One region of the Agarivorans sp. MS3-6 genome, then DNA from elsewhere that is predicted to be linked to it. Evidence: predicted binding sites of a transcription regulator. Region 1 holds the regulator's gene; the other holds the start of a gene.

The links. The regulator sigma-54, encoded in region 1, starts transcription at its own class of promoters, with help from an activator protein. The targets are predictions, from matches to a motif close to GTTGGCACGNNNNTNGNNT.
Region 2: a site for sigma-54 is predicted at 3,971-3,989, ahead of nifH (nitrogenase iron protein). Genes of this name have one in related genera too.

What each region holds. Positions count from the first base shown of each region.
Region 1 covers NZ_CM134202.1:3,085,602-3,093,186, forward strand. Annotated here, with positions in the region: gene ACVFI8_RS14115 (HPr family phosphocarrier protein) at 1-117, opposite strand, end outside; gene rapZ (RNase adapter RapZ) at 104-958, opposite strand; gene ptsN (PTS IIA-like nitrogen regulatory protein PtsN) at 985-1,428, opposite strand; gene hpf (ribosome hibernation promoting factor) at 1,437-1,724, opposite strand; gene ACVFI8_RS14135 (RNA polymerase factor sigma-54) at 1,749-3,248, opposite strand; gene lptB (LPS export ABC transporter ATP-binding protein) at 3,299-4,024, opposite strand; gene lptA (lipopolysaccharide transport periplasmic protein LptA) at 4,021-4,518, opposite strand; gene lptC (LPS export ABC transporter periplasmic protein LptC) at 4,529-5,086, opposite strand; gene kdsC (3-deoxy-manno-octulosonate-8-phosphatase KdsC) at 5,083-5,634, opposite strand; gene ACVFI8_RS14160 (KpsF/GutQ family sugar-phosphate isomerase) at 5,634-6,599, opposite strand; gene ACVFI8_RS14165 (calcium/sodium antiporter) at 6,645-7,585, opposite strand, start outside.
Region 2 covers NZ_CM134202.1:274,553-282,137, forward strand. Annotated here, with positions in the region: gene nifK (nitrogenase molybdenum-iron protein subunit beta) at 1-1,454, opposite strand, end outside; gene nifD (nitrogenase molybdenum-iron protein alpha chain) at 1,546-3,003, opposite strand; gene nifH (nitrogenase iron protein) at 3,047-3,925, opposite strand; gene ACVFI8_RS01340 (hypothetical protein) at 4,418-5,818, shown strand; gene ACVFI8_RS01345 (hypothetical protein) at 6,160-6,825, opposite strand; gene ACVFI8_RS01350 (hypothetical protein) at 6,989-7,243, shown strand; gene ACVFI8_RS01355 (hypothetical protein) at 7,351-7,585, opposite strand, start outside.

The DNA.
Region 1 (7,585 bases):
TCCGTCTATAATACTTACCTCAGCCTCAAACTGCTGAGCGAGTTCTACAAGCTTAGTCGCAGGGCGAGCGTGTAAGCCGAGTTTGTTTTTTACGATGACTTGTCTAGTGAGCTTCAAGCTTATGTTCCAAAGTGCGATGACGACGTTGTACTTTACGTTTACTACAAAAGTTTGCGGCAAGCTGCTCTGCTACGTAAACGCTACGATGTTGGCCACCAGTACAGCCGATGGCGATGGTTAGGTATGCTCGATTATTAGCTTCTAAGTGGGGCAACCAAGAATTTAACAGATCGGTGATCTGCTGAATGTATTCTCCGACTAAGGCTTGGCTAGACAGATAGTCCTGAACGGGTTTATCTAAACCATTTAGGGGGCGAAGCTCTTCTTGCCAGTGCGGGTTAGGCAAAAAACGCGCGTCAAACATGTAATCCGCATCACTGGGTACGCCATTTTTAAAACCAAAGGACTCAAACACTAAAATTAGTTGTTGTTGTTGATCACCCGTCACTCTCGAGCGGATCAGGCCGCTAAGTTCATGCACCGACAAGCGAGAGGTATCGATACGTAAGTCAGCATTGCGTGAAATAGGGGCTAATAGCTCTGTTTCTGCCTCAATAGCTTCGGCTAACGACAAGTTGTTTTGGCTGAGCGGGTGAACTCTGCGGGTTTCACTGTAACGACGAATTAGCGCTTCGTCTTTAGCGTCGAGAAAGAGGCTGAGGAGCTTTACGTCAGGGCCAATCGAACGAATCAATTGCCCAATCGGTGAGGGCTCATCGGGCAGGTTACGAATATCGATACTAATCGCCACTTTAGGATAACTACTTAAGTTATCTATTAAGGGTTGCCAGAGTAAAACGGGTAGATTATCTACACAGTAATAGCCTAAATCTTCTAATACCCTTAAGGCGACCGTTTTGCCAGAGCCTGAACGTCCGCTAACGATAATCAATTCCATGATAACCTCTAACTACAATTAGAGTATTAGGCTACCATGATGTCGTACAATTCGTCATCACTTTGTGCGTTACGAAGTTGTTTACATACTAATTTATCGTTGAGTTTCTCAGCCACTTGAGAAAGGGTATTAAGGTGTTGTTTACATTGGTCTTCTGGAACCAACAGCGCAAACACAAGATCAACCGGTTTATTATCAATAGCATCGAAGGAAATAGCAGGGTCACAGCGTAAAAAAACCGCTGTAGCTTGGTGCTGATTGTCGATTCTGCCGTGAGGAATAGCGATACCTTGGCCAATTCCGGTGCTGCCCATTTTTTCCCTGTTTAACAGGCTTTCAAAAATAGTTTGAGCACTGGTATCAAGTTGTTTAGCGACGAGTTCACTTATCAGTTCCAATGCGCGCTTCTTAGAGGAACATTGGACTGTACTAAGCGTACAGTCCAAATTTAGTACTTTATTTATTTGCATTACTTTGGCTAATGTCTGTTTAATTTTTCTTTGTGTTTAATAACTTGGCGGTCAAGTTTATCAATGAGGCTATCAATGGCGGCATACATATCAGAGTGCTCTGCAGTGGCAAACAGCTCTCCGCCATTAAGGTGCAAGGTAGCTTCGGCAATTTGATTGAGCTTTTCTACGTTGAGGATGACGTGAACATTGTTGATTTGTTCAAAACGTCGTTGCAGTTTGGCAAACTTAGTGTGGACATATTCTTTTAGTGATTCAGTAATTTCTACGTGGTGTCCAGTAAGATTAATTTGCATATATCTTGTCCCCTTTTGTGGCCGTTATATAAGGCTTTTACGTTGGTTAGAAGGTGGAATCGCTAAAGACTCACGATATTTTGCTATCGTGCGCCTCGCCACCTTGATCCCCTGATCTGCCAAAATGTCAGCTATCTTGCTATCACTGAGTGGTTTGTTGGTATTTTCGGCAGCAACCAGTTTCTTAATGAGTGCGCGAATCGCGGTAGATGAGCATTCCCCACCTCCGTCTGTAGCCACGTGGCTAGAGAAAAAATACTTTAATTCGAAAATTCCGCGGGGAGTATGCATAAATTTTTGGGTTGTCACCCGAGAAATGGTCGATTCATGCATTTCTACTGCTTCAGCCACATCGTTCAACACCATTGGTTTCATTGCTTCAGCACCATATTCAAAAAATGCTTGTTGGTGGTGAACGATACAGTTGGATACTTTTAATAAGGTTTCGTTACGGCTCTCAATACTTTTTATGAACCATTTTGCCTCTTGTAGGTGGCTGCGAATGAATTGAGTATCGGTAGCATTTGACGTTTTGCTCAAAGACGCATAGTGAGAATTGACACGTAGTTTAGGCATGGCATCCGGGTTTAATTCTACTACCCAGCGGCCCTGGCGTTTTATAACGGATACGTCGGGAATAACATACTGCGCTTGATTCGGTTCTACCGCATTGCCGGGGCGTGGCTCAAGGGTGTGGATTAAGCGCATTACTTCGCGTAGCTGTTCTTCTTTGAGTTTGGTTTTGCGAGCTAATAAACGAAAATCGCGGTTGGCCAATACGTCGATATGATTTGATACGACCTCTCTGGCTTCTTTCAACCAAGGTGTTTCTTCAGCAAAACGACTTAATTGAATCATTAAACACTCTTGTAAGGAGCGAGCAGCAATGCCGACGGGGTCAAAATGTTGAATACGTTTTAGCACCGCTTCTACTTCGTCTAATTCTACATCTAGTGCGTTATTATCACTGGAGCGTAAGCCTTCAAGTAGTTGGTCACAGTCTTGAGTGAGGTAACCTGAGTTATCAACCGCATCAATAATCGCTAATGCGATGGCTTGATCTACTTCACTAAAGGGAGTTAAACGCATTTGCCACAATAGATGGTCTTGTAAGGAGTCGACGGTTTCGCCTTGAAACAACATGTCGTTGTCTTCGCCGCCACTAGCAGAGCCTGAACTCGCAGGGCCTGAACTGGCGCTATATATATCATCCCATGTTGAATCAACGGGTAGGTCTTCAGCAACCGTGTCTTGGGAAATGGCATCACCGGCTTCAATTTGGCTAGAGTCAACTTCAGGCTGGCTGTTTTCCGCCTCATCACTTCTTTCATTGGCCGACTTTTCAACTGAGTCACTGTCGCTTGGCTGCGACTCATCCGCCTCAAGAAGTGGGTTACTTTCCAGTGCCTCTTGAATCTCTTGCTGTAAATCCAGCGTTGATAGCTGAAGTAAGCGTATGGCCTGTTGTAACTGAGGTGTCATGGTTAATTGCTGACCAAGACGCAACTGCAAAGATGCTTTCATTAATTACCGCTGTTCCTTCTTCTTATTATATTTTTCTAGATACACTTTAACTATAGCTTGAATTGCTCGCCGAGATAAACTCGTTTCACATGTTCATTTTCAAGTATCTCTTTGGGCTTCCCTGAGGCTATCAATTCGCCTTGGCTAACGATATAGGCATGTTCACAAACATCGAGGGTTTCTCTCACATTGTGATCGGTAATCAGTACTCCAAGGCCTCTATCGCGCAGGTGTTCGATAATTTTTTTTATATCAATCACTGAAATAGGATCTACTCCAGCGAAGGGTTCGTCAAGCAAAATAAACTTTGGTGCAGCTGCCAAGGCTCGTGCTATTTCTACTCGGCGACGTTCTCCACCCGACAAACTCATACCCAAATTTTTGCGAATATGGCCAATATGGAACTCTTCTAATAAGTCGTCAAGCGCTCCATTTTGTTGCTCTTTATCAAGGTCTTTACGTGTTTCGAGAACCGCGAGAATATTCTTTTCTACAGATAAACGACGAAAAATCGATGCTTCTTGTGGTAAGTAACCAATGCCTTTACGGGCTCGAGTATGCATCGCCGTGCTAGACAGGTCATCGTCATCAATTAGTATGCGGCCTTGGTCGCGAGGTACTAAGCCAACAACCATATAAAAAGTAGTGGTTTTACCCGCACCATTTGGGCCGAGTAAGCCGACGATTTTACCCGTTTCAACGTGTAAGCTTACATTCTTGACAACCTTGCGACCTTTATAGCTTTTCGCTAGGTTTTCAGCAATTAGGGTACTCATTCTTGCGGTTTACTCTTCGGTGAAATCTCTTCAAGTTGTTTCGGCAGAAATATGGTAGTGACACGACTATTTTCATCGCCTTGGGCTACCATTTCTTGCTTATCGATGCTGTATTTGATCATTTGCCCTTTCACTAAGCTCTCTTCTTGTTTTAACTGAGCATTTTGCGTGAGGGTCAGTGTTTGGGTTTTAAGATCATAGCGAACCTCGTTCGCTTCCGCCTCGATAGGTTTACCGCTATCTAGCAGTTGATAAAAAGTAGCCGGTTCGCCCTTGGCGATCATGACTTCGCTGCCTTTGTCTTCACTGCCGATCACGCTTAATTCTGCAGCATGCATTTTAATCGAGCCCTGAGTGACGATCACATTGCTGTAAAACGTGACTCGGTTTTCTTTAATATTGACCTGTTGGCGGTCGGCATCAACAATAATCTGCTTATTGAAGTCGTCTTCAAGTGCTTGAACTCCCCAAGACAGAAATAACAAACTGGCCAATAGGCCTAATTTACTCTTGTGGGTTATGGTAAACCGCTTCGATATCATCTAATAAAGTCACTATTTCGTTGGCTAAATCACCATCCATGCCAACACCATACAATTCGTATGAGGGGCCATAAACGGTAACAGGTTGATCGCTGCTCATGGTTTCACTTTGCAGATCGATTTCCAATCTTTCGGTAATAAGGTCGCGAACATACTCGCCACGACTCAAATTTTTGATCACTACATTGTCATTTAAGGTGACAGTTTGCTGCTGCAGTACTGTAGCGTGATCGGCTACAATTTGCCATATGGGTTGTGCTGGGTCTGGGTAAACCAAAATTTTCGGTTTAGAGAAGGTGGTATGTTTTAGTTGCTCAAAAAACTCCATCTGTTCAGCGTAGATGCGATAACGTGGCGCACCATCTTCACCAAAGCTAATGCTGTATAGCTGCTCGGCAACAAAATTAGGTTTACTGGCTTCTCGCTTGGCGGCTACTTGCTCGTCCTCTGAGGGGCTGAGTTGCCAAAGCACGATGGCAACAACAAATAGCAGTCCGAAAAACCAAGTAGGCTTGTTCATACACTCATGCCTTGGGCATTCTCTAGCTGACCTTTTGCCTGCAAAATTAGATCACAAAGCTCACGAACTGCGCCATATCCGCCCGGTGTCACGGTAATATAGTCGGCCGCTTGCTTGCACAAAGGGTGAGCATCTTGAACTGCCACGCCTAAGGCGCATGCGAGCATCACTGGAGTATCAACCACGTCGTCGCCGATATAGGCAACTTCGTTAGCACTTATCTTTAGTTGCTCAAGCATTTGCTGATAAGCCACCATCTTGTCTTGCTGGCCTTGGTAAATATGGCGAATACCTAGCGCTTGCATACGCTGCTCGACAATTTTGGATTGGCGGCCTGTGATAATGGCAATCTCAACCCCAATATTGAGTAAGGCTTTTATGCCAAAACCGTCGTGAGTATGAAAAGCTTTTAGCTCTTCACCGTCATTGCCCATATAAATTCTGCCATCTGAAAATACCCCATCAACATCGCAAATTAGCAAGGTTATGGTTTTGGCGCGGTCAAAATTTTGTTGGCTCACTGAACCGTAAGGTGTGGTTTCGCTCACTAATAAACTCCTGCCTGTAATAAAGTATGCATGTTAAATGCACCCACTACTTTTTGTTGTTTAAGCACGAACAAGCCATTAATAGAGGTTTGTTTCATTAATTTTAGTGCATCAAATGCCAACCAATCACTTTCAATGACTTTGGGGTTGTGGGTCATGACTTGACCAATTTGCGTGTCGTGAATATCAACCCGTTGATCTAAGATACGGCGCAAGTCCCCGTCGGTGAAAATACCGACTAAGTGTTGCTGTTGGTCAACCACGCCTACCATACCTAAGCCTTTCGCGGTGATCTCAAATAAGGCTTCGCGAATAGTTTGTTCGACTGTCACTGAGGGAATTTGTTCCCCTCTTAGCATTAAGTCGCTGACACTGAGCAATAATTTTTTACCAAGAGTGCCCCCTGGGTGAGACAAGGCGAAATCTTCTGCAGTAAAGCCTCTGGCTTCTAACAAGGCTACCGCCAATGCATCGCCCATTACTAAGGTTGCGGTGGAACTAGCTGTGGGGGCTAAGCCTAGCGGGCAAGCTTCACGAGGCACCGAGATACATAGGTGGAAGTTGGCAAGTTTTGCCATTGTTGACTGCGGGTTACTGGTCATGGCAATGGAGCGAACACCAATACGATTAAAGACGGGATAAAGTGCCAATATCTCTGCTGATTCGCCAGAGTTAGATAGCGCTATAACAATATCGTCAGCCGAAATCATTCCTAAGTCGCCGTGGCACGCTTCTCCAGGATGAACAAAAAAGGCTGGGGTGCCAGTAGACGCTAACGTCGCGGCTATCTTATTGGCAATATGTCCAGATTTTCCCATGCCCGTCAAAATCACTTTTCCCTTACAAGCTAAAATGAGCTCACAAGCTTGGCTAAAATCCTGTTCAAGGTACTGGTGAAGGTTTTGAATACCCAAAATTTCTATATCAAGAACTTGTTTAGCTGAAGCAATATAATCAAATGACACGCCATTCCCCTATAAGTAAGGCTTAAGTGATAAAAAAGGTAGGGTTTACCCTAAGAATAATAGCATTTGGTAGCCTATGAAGCCGCTACACAATAAGCCGCCTTCCCAGCGTGATATACGGCGACTTTTGCCAAACCCCATGGCCATGATAAATAACACTACGGTTACGCCCATCATCACGTAGAAGTCTCGGCCAGCAGCGTGAGCATCTACTTCACCAGGCGCTAGCATCGCGGGTACTGCCAACACGGCTAAAATGTTAAACAAGTTAGAACCAATGATATTGCCAAGAACGAGGTCGTCTTCTTTCTTCATGACACCTGCAATACAGGCTGCCAGTTCAGGCAGGCTAGTACCTACAGCGATAATCGTTAAGCCGATTACCAGATCGCTCATACCAAAATAACGGGCAATTTCTGAAGCCGAATTAACTAAAAGATCAGCGCTGAGCGGCAGTAATACCATACCGACAATTAACCACATTAGGGCTTTTTTGGTTGGCACGTCACTGGGCACTTCCGATTCAGCTTCCTCAATTATAGGGTCTACTTTGGCGCCTTTGCGTTGGCGCAGTGCAGAGATAATCAAAAAAGCCATCATTGCGATAAAGAAGCCCAGTAGCACGGTACCTTCTGCATAACCTAAATATAGGTCATTGAGTACCCACCCCGCGATGGCGGTAGCGGCTAATACCAGCGGCAACTCTCTGAATAAAATAGAGGACGACACCATGAGTGGTTTTAATAAGGCGGTAATTCCTAATACTAACGTAATGTTGGTAATATTAGAGCCGATAACATTACCCACCGCTGTATTCATCTTGCCTTCAAGAGCCGCTGTCGCCGACACCATTATCTCCGGCGCAGACGAGCCTAAAGCAACAATGGTAAGGCCAATGATCATTGGTGGTAGGCCAAAGTTATTGGCAATGGCTGCAGCGCCAAAAACAAAACGGTCGGCACTCCATACCAAGATAACGAGGCCAA
Region 2 (7,585 bases), 1.9 Mb from region 1:
AACGTGGTATTGCGGTGTAAATGGTGACGGTCAAAGATCGGGAAGCCAAGACGAATCAAAGGTACTTCAAACTCGTCGCCTTTGGCTTTGGTATCACGCTGAATGAACTTGCCGTAAGAGTTACCAATCATGAAATCTGGCTTATTGGTAAATACCAATGAACGGAAGTGCCACAAGTCTTTACCGGCATGGATTTCGGCATTTTCAGTCGTTGGTGATTGAGCAATCAGCGCTTCCATTTTCTTACGCCAGCGCTTAGCGCCGTTGTTGCATAAGATGTGTTTAATTTCACAACCTAGCTCTTGCAAGAATTTAGTTAAGCCCATTAGGTAATCAGGATCACCGTAGATAGAAAAGCTCACCCCATGCAACCAGGTATGAGAGTCGGTCATCATGTCGACTAAACGGCCCCGCTCGGTAGCTAATGATTCAGGGATCTCTTTACCGGTTAATTCTGAAATTTTAATTAGCAGTTCGTCGGTCCAGTCTAATCCCATAGGGATATTTAGCGCGGGAACCTCGTGCTGCCACTGGCCTTCTACATACTTTTTGGTTTTAACCAGTTGGTCTGGTTGCAACAATATAGTTGTAATAGCGTTAGGCGCATCTTCCATCTCAGCAATTGGCGTACCACCAGCATACATGCGGTACTCACCGTCTGCAGGTGTATCTAACACTTCAGATGGGTCACACAGCAGGCTGTAATCAACATCCATTTGCTGCATCATTTTGTGAATAACACGGTAGTTACCAAGGTAGGTTTCAAAGCCCGGTACAATGTTAATTTTACCGTTGCTGCCGACGACTTTATTGTCCATGCTTTTGGCCGTGAAGTACTTCGCAAAGCCTTCGAACATGCCATCCCACCCGGTTACGTGGCTGCCCACAAAACTTGGTGTATGAGCAAACGGTGTGGGTAAATCTTCAGGGATATAGCCGTCTTTTTTGGCGTTACCAATAAAGGCATTTAAATCGTCGCCAATCACTTCGGCCATACAAGTGGTTGATACCGCAATAACCTCTGGCTTGTATAAAGCCAGTGAGTTTTGTAAGCCATCAAACATGTTTTTCTGGCCGCCAAATACCGCTGCATCTTCAGTCATAGAATCTGAAACACAGGCTACAGGCTCTTTGAAATGGCGGTTAAAATAGGTTCTGAAATAGGCTACACAGCCTTGAGAACCGTGCACATAAGGTAAGGTTTTCTCAAAACCTAAACCACATAATACCGCGCCAAGAGGCTGACAAGCTTTAGCCGGATCAACGGTTAATGTTTTGCGCGAAAAGTTAAGATCTTTGTATTCTTCAGTGGTGGTCCACTCAAAGATTTCTTTCACTTTTTCGTCACTTGCGCCTTCTTCATGCTCAGCGCGTTTACGGGCCATCATATCCTTGTATTCTGGCTGTTCAAACAAGGGGTAACCCGGTTTGATATCATCTACTGATTGACTCATTTTACTTCTCCTTTCGCGCCACTCTTCTGTGAACAACGAATTGAGTTAATTTTCTAAGCGCTAACGCACTCAACCTGGTGTCACTGAACGCTTAGGCCGCTTCGGCAGCTTTATCTGCTTTGGCTTTCCATGGTGGCGTTAATTTATCCCAACAAGGGTTGTTCAAGGTCATGTCCATGTCGCGGGCAAAAATGGCGAAACCATCAAAGCCATGGTACGGACCCGAGTAATCCCAGCTGTGCATTTGACGGAAAGGGATCCCCATCTTCTGGAAGATGTATTTCTCTTTAACACCCGCACCAATCAAATCAGGTTTAAGTTTGTCGGCAAACGCTTCTAACTCGTAGCCTGTTACGTCATCGTAAATTAAGGTAGCGTCTTTCACTTCAGGTACGGTTTTGCTGTAGTCATCGTTATGGCCAAACTCATAACCAGCCCCTACAATTTCCATTCCTAAATCTTCATAGGCTCCGATTACATGACGAGGACGTAAGCCCCCCACATACAGCATGACTTTTTTGCCTTCTAGGCGTGGACGATACTTATCAACCACTGCTTGCCATTGGGCTTTGTAACCAGCAATCACTTCTTCAGCTTTAGCTTGAATTTTCTCATCAAATTTAGCGGCAATAGCACGAAGAGACTCTTCACACTTAGTTGGGCCAAACAAGTTGTATTCCATCCATGGCACACCATATTTTTCTTCCATGTGACGACAGATGTAGTTCATTGAGCGGTAACAGTGAACCAAGTTAAGTTTTACCGAAGGAGTGTTTTCAAGTTCAGGTAAAGTACCGTCACCAGACCACTGTGCAACTACGCGTAAACCAATTTCTTCCAACAAAATGCGTGAAGACCAAGCATCACCACCAATGTTGTAATCACCGATAATGGCGACATCGTAATCGGTTGTCGCAACTTCTTTGCCTTCCGATTTATCTAGTACGTAATCACGTAAAGTATCGTTGGCAATGTGGTGACCCAGTGATTGGCTCACCCCACGGAAACCTTCACAACGCACCGGCACAATGGTTTTGCCAATTTCAGCGCCTTTGGTTTTCGCCACGGCTTCGATGTCGTCACCGATCAAACCTACCGGACATTCAGATTGAATCGAAATACCGTTAGCTAATGGGAATAACATTTCAATTTCGTCGACCATCGTGGCCAGCTTTTTATCGCCGCCAAATACGATGTCACGCTCTTGAAAGTCTGAAGTAAAGTTCATGGTACCGAAGCTGTTTACGCCGGTGTAGCCGGTGTAGTAGTTACGACGACCTGCACGAGAGTACTGACCACAACCAACTGGACCATGAGAGATATGCACCATATCTTTAATCGGTCCCCACACTACCCCTTTTGACCCCGCGTAAGCACAACCACGTGCGGTCATTACCCCAGGCAGCGATTTGCGGTTAGCGGTAATACAACTGCCACCTTCGGTATCGTTAGCCCCTAAGTGCTTTTTACGATCGGCCTTGGCTTTCTCTGGATAGACTTCTAGCACCTCATCAATCAGCGCCTGAGTCTCTGCTTTTTTATCTGACATTGCTGCCTCCTATAGCATCAATAAGATCTCTGTTGATAAGCGCCTAAGCGGTTACTTCTTCGGCGACTTGGCCGATAATGGTTTCGTCTTCTTCATCCATGATGCCGAATTCCATTAACAACTCTTCTAACTCGTCCATGGTTACAGGCGTTGGAACAACAAATAGTTGGTTGTTGATGATTTTATTGGCTAGCGTGCGATATTCATCAGCTTGGTTACATTTAGGGTTGTACTCAATAACTGTCATACGGCGAATTTCAGCTTGCTGTACCACGTTATCGCGAGGTACAAAGTGGATCATTTGCGTGCCAATTTTGGCGGCTAGCGCTTCAATAAGCTCGTCTTCACGGTCACATTTACGTGAGTTACAAATTAGACCCGCTAGTCGAACGCTACCGGTTGCTGCGTACTTACAAATACCTTTTGAAATGTTGTTGGCCGCGTACATTGCCATCATTTCACCAGACACTACGATGTAGATCTCTTGAGCTTTGTTTTCGCGAATAGGCATGGCAAAACCACCACATACCACATCACCTAACACATCGTAGAATACAAAATCTAAGTCTTCTTCGTAGGCGCCTTCTTCTTCTAAGAAGTTAATCGCTGTAATTACACCACGACCCGCACAACCTACACCTGGCTCAGGACCGCCAGACTCAACACAACGTACGCCGCCGTAACCCACTTTTAGTACATCTTCTAACTCGATGTCTTCAACCGACCCCGCTTCAGCGGCCATTTCCATAATGGTGTTTTGCGCTTTTGCGTGTAAGATTAAGCGGGTTGAATCTGCTTTAGGGTCACAACCGATAATCATTACTTTTTTACCGGCTTCTGCTAAAGCACCCACTAAGTTTTGTGTAGTAGTAGATTTACCAATACCACCTTTTCCGTAAATTGCACATTGACGAATAGCCATAATATTTTCTTCCTTTAGCTTGATAAATAGTTCCCGAGTTAACTATTGCGAATACCAAGCCAACCATTCTAAAAACAATAAGCCATTGTTATTTAACGTTTATTTATTTCGCTACAGAAAACATGTAGTAAGCACAAACAACAAATGAAGGGCCAATGTCGTATTTGTAACAAACGCATTGGTGTAGCTTGAGAGCGAGTACAACAAGGTTTTATGGCAATCACATAGATTGGGCTATCCTCGCTAAGCCGTACACTATCGGTTGCAGCGATGACTTTTTAAAATTTCCCCTTGGCTTTACCAAGTCGGACTAATTAACTAACTTAGAAAAACCAGTTCGGTATGGCTCGCTCTTTACAGCAATACTGCCTTGATGGTGATTTATCCAAGTGGTGTGCATCAAACAAAACGACCAAGGCTGGTCAAAAAGCACAACTTGGTCGCCTGGTCTGCCTCAACAGGTTAAATATCAATTGAAAAAGGATTTTATGCATGGCTGAAAAACTGTTTAATCAACTGGCCGTATCAGCGGCAAAATCACTTGCATCAACTTTTGGCAGTAAAATCGGTGGCGTATTTACCGAGATGTTGATGGAGGAAATTGGCGTTAGTCACGATCGCTTTGACGAAGTGATCGATGAGTTAAAAGATATTCAAGCGCGCCTCGATCAAATGGATGTGCTATTACGGCAAATTAATCACAAGCTGGACTGGTTGCACAAAGATGATGTGATTGCCGACTTTAAGGCGCAAGTGGATACGTATATGCGTCGCATCCACACCGTAATTACATCAGATGACAGTGATGATGTAAAAGTCGCCAAAATTCGTAAAATGCTCGATGAGAGTGAAGCCATAGCAATTGAGACTCGCTTAACTGCTGTACACAACATGTACGTCGGAAACGATGGGGCTATAGAGGGCGGCAAAAATCTGCCAGAAACTATGTTTAACAGTAAGTGGGAAATGTTTGGGTCTTCGGCGCGTCAACAAACCATTAATGACGCGGCCAATATCGGTCTAGGAGTGTTTCGTCGCTTGGCAGACTATCAAATGAAGGGAACTGGGCTGGTATACCTTCGTCATGCTTTGGCTGAACCGACAGAGATGTCCCAAGCTAAAAGCGTGATTAGCCAGACACGGGCCAACTTGCGCGAACAGTATATTAAACTGCTAGAGGAAGCTCCTGATCTTATTGCCTATGCTATGTCCGGCTATCCATCCTACGGACCTAATGCGAACTACTCTGTGTCAATGAAAAGCATGCTTCCTGGACAATCGGCACCTTACGTTAAACCCGTACTGGGGATGTATTGGTCTGGTAAAGATGTCATGGAAGAGCAATTCGCCACGACCCCTCAAGAAATTAACCTAGTGCCAGATCCAGACCAAAAAGGGCGCTGGTATTTGCGAAGTATAGATAGTTGGAAAGCGATGTGTTTTGAAGCTAGGCAGTTTATGGTAGAGCCAGGTAACAACGCTCATACTATTAGTACCGTCGGCATAGGGGGAGGACATTCAGTTGTATTCGTTCCTGCAATTGACGCCACCTTTCATAACTTCGTAACCATGGTATTCAACGCACCTGATGCAGACCCAACACGCACGGTGATTGATATCTATACAACTACAAAACCCAATCAGTATGTTGTAGGCAGCGAAACTGAAGGCTACGCCCAACCCCAACATTTTTTTGAAGACCCGAATTGGTTTGTAAAAAGCCAATCTGGTGCCCGCAGCATGGATCGGTATAGGGTCACCGTTTTGCCCGATCATGTTGTTCCGTCGCAGGTCAAAGGCGGTGTCATCACTATAGCCGAGCCATGGGAGATAAAGGTTTGGGAAGGCAAAAGTGAAATGCTATCTAGGCTTCAGTCTAGTGGCAGCATTTGATCGCTATTTTTGATAATGACTAACGGTATATCGGGGGATATAGTGGGATGTCCCTTGTTTTTTTTAGGTATAGAATCGGCCAATGGCTCCTTGTTACCAACCCACCAGGCACTGCACCGGCCTTAGTCAAACGAGCTAGGCGAACGGCATAAGGATAATGGCAGGGCTTAGCGCCGTTCAGCCAGTCTTAGTCAGCCTCCCCTTGTTAACAGTAACAAGGTTTTGGCCCCGCCAATATCTACACCGTTATTTACTATATAAAGGCACATCGGGCTTGTTCAACACCCGAGTAAGGCGTCGGCTGCGCGACACCTATTCTTATCTGCTAAATGTATATGAAATTACACTTGTATTCTTGTCGTAGAATTTGGAAAAATTGACATGTAGCAAAAAGAAATTGCTATATACCCAACACCTTGAAATATTAAAAGCGTAGTTGCTCCTAGTAACATGGTAGGTGTAGAAGTGCCTGTAAATACATAGCCAATAATACTCTTAAATATTTCGATAATAAAAATGATCAAGCTCAGACTAATAAGATGCTTTCGATTGTTGCTAAGTACCTCTTTCACACATATTTTACCCGTACATATATAGTGAGGAATAACCAAAAAAAGGCTAAAGAGGAGCACTGTAGATACTGCATCAGAAATTTGACTCAATTGTGAAAAACCTTCATTGTCTGAAACACCAAATATATCCAGACACAACATTACCAAACAATACTTTAAGCCCCAAACAAGAAAAGTATAGGCGGTTAGCAACATACAACTTTTTGCATATATTGATTGCGTTTCAACGAAATTGGGAATTTCATTTTTTGTAACTAACAAAACACAATTGGTTAAATATATAGAGACGGCATAAAACTGAAACGCATATAAAAACCACGCAAAAAAGGCATTTTCATCCCCAAAATTAACTGCTAACGCCCAATTGCAAACTAACATAAATATCGGAACAGTAACTGCGTTAATAATTCGCTTAGGATAAAAAATAGGATACATGATACTTCCTAATAGGATTTTACTAATATTCAACAAAACCTCCGGAATACATCTAGACATAATGCTCCCCTGGTGAAAGTGTCGACCTCCTGCGTTTATCGTGGCTTAGTTAAACTAGCGCCACACTGTTAGATGCAAAGTCATAACAGAACAGCAGATTGACATGTCTACATCTAGCCGGCTGTTCATAGCACTAGACGTTCACCAAGAAACCACAGATGCCGCTTATTGTGTTGATAGTTCGAGAGATGAGCCTGTATTTCATGGCACCATTCCCAGCCACATTCGTTCTATCAATAAACTTATCAAAAAATACAAAGACTTGGCTAGTCATCTTTGTGTGGTTTATGACGCTGGGCTTTTTACATTGGGCTGCTGTTGCTGCAACACTTATCGCCCTTCAAACCAACAGCATTAGCACCGTGGTTAACTATGGAAGATAGGGAGTATCGGGCTTGTTCAACACCCGAATAAGGTGTCGGCTGCGCGACACCAATTCTTATCTATTAGATGTATTTGAACACTTTAATAATCTTTTTTCCAATGACCATCTTCCATACGAAGGAAGTGGTTGCCGAGTTTCCAGCTGAGCACTTTTTTATCGTTTTGGATGGACTTATATATGCAAGCAGGAATGATATTAAGACTATTTTTAGCAATGGCAATCCCACCTTTAACGAATTCCTGAGTTTGAGGAGTTTCATTTAATGAACGAAACTCTATATCTAATGGTGCGCGGAAATATAAATAATCTGCATCT